One region of the Arthrobacter sp. FW305-BF8 genome, then DNA from elsewhere that is predicted to be linked to it. Evidence: riboswitches for the same ligand, from Rfam matches in the RefSeq annotation. Region 1 holds a riboswitch; the other holds the start of a gene.
What was found. Region 1 has a riboswitch for thiamine pyrophosphate ahead of thiC (phosphomethylpyrimidine synthase ThiC). Riboswitches for the same ligand answer to the same signal wherever they lie in the genome.

Region 1 (4,208 bases):
GTGCCGCGCTGGCCTTCCACGGACTGCTGCGTGAGGTGGTCCTGCAGGTACTTCTGCGGCGGCAGCGCCAGGCTGTCCATGACCACGTTCCCGCCGTCCCAGGACCATGCCTCGCGCGGGCGGTCCCAGTAGAGTTCGATCCCGTTTCCTTCCGGATCGGTGAAGTAGAACGCCTCGCTCACGAGGTGGTCCGCGCTGCCCGCGAAAGACTGCGGCTCGTACTGGGCCGCGCTGGCAATGGTGGCGGCCAGCGAGGACTGGTCCTCAAACAGAAGCGCCGTGTGGAAGAGGCCGGCCTCACCGCGGCCGGGGATGTTGAGGCCCGGAGCGGGAGCGAGGTGCACCAGCGGCGTCTTGAGCCGGCCGAGGTAGAGGCCGCCGTCCTGCTCGGCGACGACGTCGAGGCCGAGGGCGCGCTGGTAGTAGTCGGTCATGAGCTTCATGTCGCCCACCTTGAGCATGACGGTGCCCATGGTGAGGTCGGCAGGAAGCAAGTCCTGGCTGCTGTCTGCTGCTGTCATTGAATACTCCCGGATGTCCGGGCCACCGGATTTCGGCGACCTCTACATCTCTAAATTACTTGAAGCTTCAATTTATTCCTAATGCACGATTGTGCCCCGGAGGACCACATTCGTGAGGCTCCGGATGGTCTCCGGCACGGCTCGCGGGTCTTCCCGGCACACCACCACGTCAGCGTCCGCGCCTTCCGCCAGGCCCTCGGCCCCCAGCCAGCGGCGGGCACGCCAGCAGGCCGCGTCCAGCGCCGCACGTGCCGGAAGCCCGGCGGCGTGGAGTTCGAGGATTTCGTCCGCGACGCGGCCGTGGCGGATCACGCTGCCGGCATCCGTTCCCGCATAGATTTCGACGCCGGCCTCGTAGGCTTCCAGGACACGCTCGCGACGGCGGGCCCACAGTGCGCGCATGTGCTCCGCATACCGCGGGAACTTCTCCTCAGCCTGGCTGGCGATGTCCGGGAAGGTGGCGATGTTGATGAGTGTCGGCACGATCGGCACCTGCTGCTCAACGAACCGGGGGATGTGCCTGGGCAGCAGGCCCGTGGCGTGCTCGATGCAGTCGATGCCGGCGTCCAGCATGTCGTCCAGGGTGTCCTCGCCGAAGCAGTGCGCCGTGACCCTGGCCCCCTCGTCGTGGGCGGCCCGGACGGCGTCCCGCACGGCAGCGGCCGGGAACGACGGCGCGAGGTCGCCCGCGGTCCGGTCGATCCAGTCCCCCACCAGCTTGACCCAGCCGTCCCCCTCCCTCGCCTGCTTGCGCACCGCTTCCACGAGGCCCTCCGGCTCGACTTCCACCGCAAAGTTCCTCAGGTACCGGCGGGACCGGGCCACATGCCGGCCGGCCCTGATGATCCGCGGCGTGTCGGCCCGCTGCTGCAGCCATCTGGTGTCGCTGGCCGCTCCCGCGTCCCGGACCAGCAGCGTGCCGGCGTTGCGGTCCGTCATGGCCTGGTCATACGCCACGTCGTCGTCCACGGCACCGCCCGGACCCAGCCCGATGTGGCAGTGGGCATCGACGAAGCCGGGCAGGACCCAGCCGTCCAGAACGGCGTCCGGCCGCTGGCCAGGAGCATTGAACGTCAGCTTCCCGTCCACCGCCCAGAGCCCGCGGCGTTCCTCATCCGCCGCAGTGAGCACGGGTCCGCTGAATTCGATGATGTGCGCCATGACACTAGCCTAAGGCGCAGCTGTGGTAGCTTCGTCTACGACCACACGGGTGCCCCTGCAGGGGCTGAGATCAGGCTGGTGCAGCCTGCGACCGTTGAACCTGTCCGGGTAATGCCGGCGAAGGAAGTGAGCAGTAAATTGAGCACCCAGAAATTACAGCAGACCCCTGCCCAAAACGGTTCCGCCACCGTAACGCAGTCGCTGAAATCCCATTCACTGGCTTATCTGGAGGGGGACGGCCTGCGGGTTCCGGTAACGGAAATCGCGCTGGAGCCTTCACCGAACGGTGAGCAGAACGAGCCGCTGCGCGTTTACCGCACGGCGGGTCCGGGCAGCGACCCGGTGGTGGGCCTCGCGCCGTTCCGCGCGGAATGGATTGCGGCACGGGCGGACACGGAGCCGTACGACGGCCGTGAACGGAACCTGCTCGACGACGGCAGATCAGCCGTGCGCCGCGGCGCGGCTTCTGCCGAATGGAAAGGCGCCCGGCCGGTGCCCCGCCGTGCGGCGGACGGGAAGACTGTGACGCAGATGCACTATGCGCGGCAGGGAACCATCACCCCCGAGATGCGCTTCGTGGCCCTCCGCGAGAACTGCGATGTGGAACTGGTCCGCAGCGAACTCGCCGCCGGACGGGCCATCATCCCCACCAACATCAACCACCCGGAATCCGAGCCGATGATTATCGGCAAGGCGTTCCTTGTGAAGATCAACGCCAACATCGGCAACTCGGCCGTCACCAGCTCAATCGCCGAGGAGGTGGACAAGCTGCAGTGGGCCACCCAGTGGGGCGCGGACACCGTGATGGACCTGTCCACGGGCGACGATATCCACACCACCCGTGAGTGGCTCATCCGCAACTCCCCCGTCCCCATCGGCACGGTCCCGATCTACCAGGCCCTGGAAAAGGTCAACGGCGAGGCGAACGCCCTGACCTGGGAAATCTTCCGCGACACCGTCATCGAGCAGTGCGAACAGGGTGTGGACTACATGACCATCCACGCCGGCGTGCTGCTGCGGTACGTCCCACTCACGGCGAACCGTGTCACCGGCATCGTCTCCCGCGGCGGCTCGATCATGGCCGGCTGGTGCCTGGCCCACCACCAGGAAAACTTCCTGTACACCCACTTCGACGAGCTGTGCGAGATCTTCGCGAAGTACGACGTCGCCTTCTCACTGGGCGACGGCCTCCGGCCGGGCGCGACGGCGGACGCCAACGACGCCGCACAGTTCGCCGAACTGGACACCCTGGCTGAGCTGACCCAGCGGGCCTGGGAGTACGACGTCCAGGTCATGGTGGAAGGGCCCGGGCACATCCCGTTCCACCTGGTGCGCGAGAACGTTGAGCGCCAGCAGGAGCTCTGCAAAGGTGCACCCTTCTACACATTGGGCCCGCTGGTCACGGACGTGGCCCCCGGCTACGACCACATCACCTCGGCCATCGGCGCCACCGAAATCGCCCGGTACGGCACAGCCATGCTGTGCTACGTCACGCCAAAGGAACACCTGGGCCTGCCGAACAAGGACGATGTGAAGACCGGCGTCATCACCTACAAGATCGCCGCCCACGCGGCCGACCTTGCGAAGGGGCACCCCGGCGCGAACGAGCGGGACGATGCGCTGTCCAAGGCCCGGTTCGAGTTCCGCTGGCGCGACCAGTTCGCGCTGTCCCTGGACCCGGTGACGGCCGAGTCCTTCCATGACGAGACACTGCCTGCCGAGCCTGCCAAAACGGCGCACTTCTGCTCCATGTGCGGTCCCAAGTTCTGCTCCATGCGGATCAGCCAGGACATCCGGAACGAGTACGGCTCAGCCGAGGCGCAGGCCGCCCTCGCGGAGATGGCGGAGGGCATGCGCGAGAAGAGCCAGGAGTTCCTGGCTGCAGGCGGAAAGGTATACCTGCCGGAGCTGCGGCTTCCGGAGTCCGCGAGCAACTAGCGGGCGTTGGAGACCACGTCCGGCTGGCATTGGGGGCCGGCCGGACGTGGGCGGCGGAACGCTGCTCAGGAGGCCGGGCCTTTAGGAGGCCTGGGGCTGCTCCCGGCGGCTGACCGCGGCGATGAATGACCGAATGTAGCGGTCACCCTCGGGTGAATCGTGGGGCCGGTGCCCTCCGGCAGCGATGCGGTGCAGGGCACCGGTCTCGCGCAGGTAGCCGGCGATTTCCTCGTACAGCGGCTCCCAGCCGCCGGTGAGGACCAGGGTGGGAACACCAGGCACGATCTGCAGCGGCGCCTGCCACGGCGGTGCCTGCAGCCGCAGTCTCCTGGCCGCGCGCCTAGCCTCGGGGGTGCTGGGCTCCGGCGTGTCCGCGGCGAAGGCCCGCCGCAGGAACTCACGCTCGTAGTCGTCGTCGCCAAGCTGGTGCCGGACTTCGAACAGCGGCTCCATCAGGGCACGGTGCGCGGCGGTGGCCGGCAATTCAGCGGTAAGCGACAGGCATGCCGGCTCCACGAGCGTCAGCGAGAAGACAAGGTCAGGGCGTTCGACGGCGGCCATCATCGCTGCGATGGCCCCCTGCGAATG
Region 2 (4,208 bases), 340 kb from region 1:
CATGGCCGACGACGCCAAGGCATGCTCACGGCGCGGGATCCGCCCGGCCGCACGCGCCAGCCTACCGGCGATCACGGAGTGTTTGAAGGCTTCGGCCATGAGAACGGGGTTCTGGGCCCGGGTCACGGCGGTGGCCAGCAGCACGGCGTCGCACCCCAGTTCCATGGCCAGGGCCGCGTCCGAGGCCGTGCCGATCCCTGCATCCAGAACCACGGGAACGGAGGCCCGTGACACGATCAGCTCGATGTTGTGCGGATTGAGGATGCCCAGGCCCGTGCCGATCGGCGCTCCCAGCGGCATGACCGCCGACGCACCGAGGTTCTCCAGCCGCAGCGCCAGGACGGGATCGTCATTGGTGTAGGCGAACACCTTGAAGCCTCGGTTGACCAGCTGCTCGGTGGCGTCCACCAGTTCCACGGCATCAGGCAGGAGCGTGTGCTCGTCGGCGATGACTTCGAGCTTGACCCAGTCGGTCTCCAGCGCTTCCCGGGCCAGCTCCGCCGTCATCACAGCGTCCCGGGCCGTGAAGCAGCCGGCGGTGTTGGGGAGCACGCGGATGTTGTGGTCCACCAGCAGCTGGAACAGCGAGCCGGTTTCGGCAGGCGAGTAGCGCCGCATTGCGACGGTGGTCAGCTGGGTCCCGGACGCGAGCAGCGCTGCGCCGAGACCGTCCAGGCTTGGAGCGCCTCCGGTGCCCATAATGAGCCGCGAGGTCAGCTCCGCCCCGTCAATGACCAGGCTGTCTGCTGTTTCAATCATTGTTTCTGCCATCGTCCTTACCCTCCTTGGACTGCCGTGACAAGTTCGATCTCGTCGCCGTCTGCGAGTGCCGTGGCGTGCCACTGGCTGCGCGGCACGACGGCCGAGTTGCGGGCCACCGCCACACCCAGCCGCTGGCCGTCGGCCGCCTGACCGCTGGCGGCCAGTTGGCGCCCCGTGACCTGGCTGACGAGTGAGGTGACGGAGGCGCCCTCGCTGATTTCCTGTTCGATGCCGTTCAGTGTGATGTTCATGCTGGTTCCTTGGTTAGGTCAAAGGTGACGCGGGTCAAATGCTGAGTGCAGCGGCAGATCCCAGAGGGTCTGGGAGCCCGGGAGAGAACCTGCCCGGCCGGAACTTGGCCCAGCGCGGATCGGTGATGCCGTCCATGAGCTGGCGACAGATGACCGCGGCGGCCGGGGTCAGCAGGACGCCGTGGCGGAAGAAGCCGGTGGCGATGATGAGGCCAGCCACGTCCGTGCCGGCATCTTGCCCGCCGGCCGGCACCCGGCCCAGCAGCGGGGCGTTGTCCGGCGTGCCGGGCCGGGCCCGGGCGGTGGCTTCGAGCAGCTCGAGCTCTGCGACTGCCGGCACCAGCGCCTGGGCGTCGCGCAGCAGCTGGTAGACACCCCCGGCGCTGGTGCCCGGCACGCCGTCCTCACGCTGGGTGGCGCCGATCACCACCGTGCCGTCCCGGCGGGGCACCACGTACACCGGCACGCCCCGCACCATGCCGCGGACCGTTGCGGTGAGCAGGGGCTGCAGGTGTTCGGGGACCCTGAGCCTGAGGATGTCTCCGTAAACCGGGCGCAGCGGCAGCTGCAGGCCTTCCGGAAGGTTCTGCAGGCGCGCCGCGGCCAAGCCGTTGGCCACCACCGTCTCGGCCGCCGTGACGGACCCGCCGCCCGCCAGCCGTACCCCGCAGACCCGGGCGCCGTCCCAGAGCAGGCCGGCGGCGTGCTCCCTCACCGCGTATCCCTCCGCTGCCACATTTTCCTGACGTTGCGCGGCCAGCTCGGCAGCAAGGGCCCGGACGAGTCTGCGCGGATCCACCTGGTGGTCCGCCGGGATGTCGAGGGCGCAGGAGATCCCGGGGCTGAGCAGCGGCTCCCGGGAACGTGCCTCGCGGATGGTCAGCGGTTCCACGTTCAGGCCGTGGGCCCGCTGCACGTCCCGCAGGTCCATCAGGGCCCGGCGGTCGGCCGGATCGGCACCCACGGCCAGGGTCGGCGTCGTCAGGTAACCGGCATCCCCGCCGGAAATGAGGGTGGCCGCAAAGTCAGGCCATCGGGCGGAGGATTCCAGCATCAATTCCAGGAGCCCTTCCTCCTGGTAATGCAGCTCGCTGACCGGGGCGAGCATGCCGGCCGCAGCCCAGCTTGCACCGCTGCCCGGGGCTTCATCGATGAGCACCACCGAACGGCCGGCGCGCCGTGCCTCCCAGGCGATGCCGTGGCCGACGACTCCGCCGCCAACGACGGCTACATCGGCCTCAAGTCCGACGGGCTCCAACGCGCCCGCGGAGCAATCTTCGCCGCTTATTTTAGGGGGCATGGAATTCCTTCCCTACGCCGGTACTAACCGGATCAGGTCAAGCGGTCGGCTCTGACGCCCTCTCAGCCCTGCGTCTTTATGACAGCAGCAACGGGCTCCCGCGGTACCTGCCCAGTTTAGAGGAACTAAGGTGGTTGCCATGACCGTGCACTCTGCCCACACCGCTGCCCGCCTGTACCTCTGCACCGACGCCCGCAAGGACCGCGGGGACTTCGCGGACTTCGTGGACGCGGCGTTCGCCGGCGGTGTGGACATCATCCAGTTGCGGGACAAGAGCATCGAGGCAGCCGAGGAACTCGAGCTGCTGGAAGTAGTCCATGCTGCCGCCCGCAGGCACGGCCGGCTCTGGGCCGTCAATGACCGCGCCGACATCGCGTCCATCGCCGGCGCACCGGTGTTCCATATCGGCCAGAAGGACCTGCCGCTCCGGGCCGCCCGGAAGCTGCTGCACGATTCCACCGTGATCGGGCTGTCCACCCACAGCACGGACCAGGTGGATGCCGCCGTCGGCGCCGCCCACGGGCGCAGCGGCCTGGACTATTTCTGCGTGGGCCCGCTGTGGGCCACCCCCACCAAGCCCGGGCGCGCCGCCGTCGGGCTTGACCTGGTGCGCTACGCAGCGGAGGCCGTCCGCACCGCAAACGAGGACCGGGTCGGCGGCCTGCTGCTGCCCTGGTTCGCGATTGGCGGGATCGACCGCACCAACGTGGAGCAGGTCCTGGCGGCGGGAGCCAGCCGCATCGTCGTCGTGCGGGCCATCACCGAGGCGCCAGACCCGGCGGCAGCCGCGGCGGAACTGCTCGACGCCCTCGAAGCGACGTCCCCGGCCGCCGTCTCCTAAATGGAGCGGCCGGCACGCGGGCGCAGAGAGGGCTCTGGGCTACCCGCTCAGGCCCAGCTGGACCATCCGCCGGGAGTGGTTCTCCACGACTTCGGCGGTGATGCCCCGCACCAGCTCGCGTGCTGTGGCGTCCGTGGCACCGGGCTCCGCCTCGACGAACAGCTCGCCGAGAAAGGCGTGTTCGTGGCCCACGCGCTGGGCCTGCGTGATCGCTTCGCCGAGGAGGCGGCGGCCCCACAACGCCAGCCGGGACGCGAGCCGGGGATCGTCCGCCAAGGCCCCGCTGAGCCGTTCCCGCAGCACGGCCGTGGCCTCTTCCGACGACTGAATCTGCTGGATGACGTCACGGGTTCCGGCATCCACAAACCGGGCCACGGCCCGATAGAAGTCGGCGGAGACCGTGTCCACCACGTAGGCCTTCATCAGGGACTCGTACCAGTCCGCCGGGCGGGTCCGTTCATGGAAGTGGTCCACCGCCAGCTGGAACGGCAGCATCGCATCTTCGACGTCGACGCCCATCCCCGCCAGCTTGGCGCTCACGAGCTCGTAGTGCTGGAATTCGATGACGGCGATCCTGCCGAGCACGGCACGGTCGTGCAGCGTGGGTGAGTAACGGGCGTCCGACGAGAGCCGTTCGAATGCGGACAGTTCGCCGTAGGCCATCACGCCGAAGAGGTCCGCGACGAAGCGGTCGTAGCGAGCGGTGTCAGCCGAGGATGTGCCCATAATCCAAGACTAACGGCGCAATTCGGGCTAACCTGATTTTCGTGTCACATCATCGGTTGTCGCCCAACGTCCACGAGCAGACCAACGCGCTCGAGGAGGCATTGAGCGCGCTGCGGACGGAGCTGGAGCTACCGGGGGAATTCCCCGAGGACGTGCTCAAGGAAGCCGAAGCGGCCGTCGCCGACCGGGGATTCCCGGCCCTGGACCTGACCGGAGTGGACTTCCTGACCATCGATCCGCCGTCGTCCACCGACCTTGACCAGGCACTGTTCATCGAACGCCTCGGTGAGGGCTACCGGATCCTCTATGCCATTGCCGACGTTCCGTC

Region 2: it holds a riboswitch for thiamine pyrophosphate, as region 1 does, so the genes downstream of both, thiO (glycine oxidase ThiO) here and thiC (phosphomethylpyrimidine synthase ThiC) in region 1, are expected to answer to the same signal.

What each region holds. Positions count from the first base shown of each region.
Region 1 is NZ_CP084561.1:2,997,738-3,001,945, forward strand. Features, by position in the region: gene LFT45_RS13460 (VOC family protein) at 1-521, opposite strand, end outside; gene LFT45_RS13465 (amidohydrolase family protein) at 600-1,682, opposite strand; TPP riboswitch at 1,718-1,825, shown strand; gene thiC (phosphomethylpyrimidine synthase ThiC) at 1,821-3,620, shown strand; gene LFT45_RS13475 (alpha/beta fold hydrolase) at 3,702-4,208, opposite strand, start outside.
Region 2 is NZ_CP084561.1:3,335,062-3,339,269, forward strand. Features, by position in the region: gene LFT45_RS14965 (thiazole synthase) at 1-759, opposite strand, end outside; gene thiS (sulfur carrier protein ThiS) at 777-1,013, opposite strand; gene thiO (glycine oxidase ThiO) at 1,048-2,313, opposite strand; TPP riboswitch at 2,305-2,425, opposite strand; gene thiE (thiamine phosphate synthase) at 2,453-3,154, shown strand; gene LFT45_RS14985 (ferritin-like fold-containing protein) at 3,194-3,880, opposite strand; gene LFT45_RS14990 (RNB domain-containing ribonuclease) at 3,922-4,208, shown strand, end outside.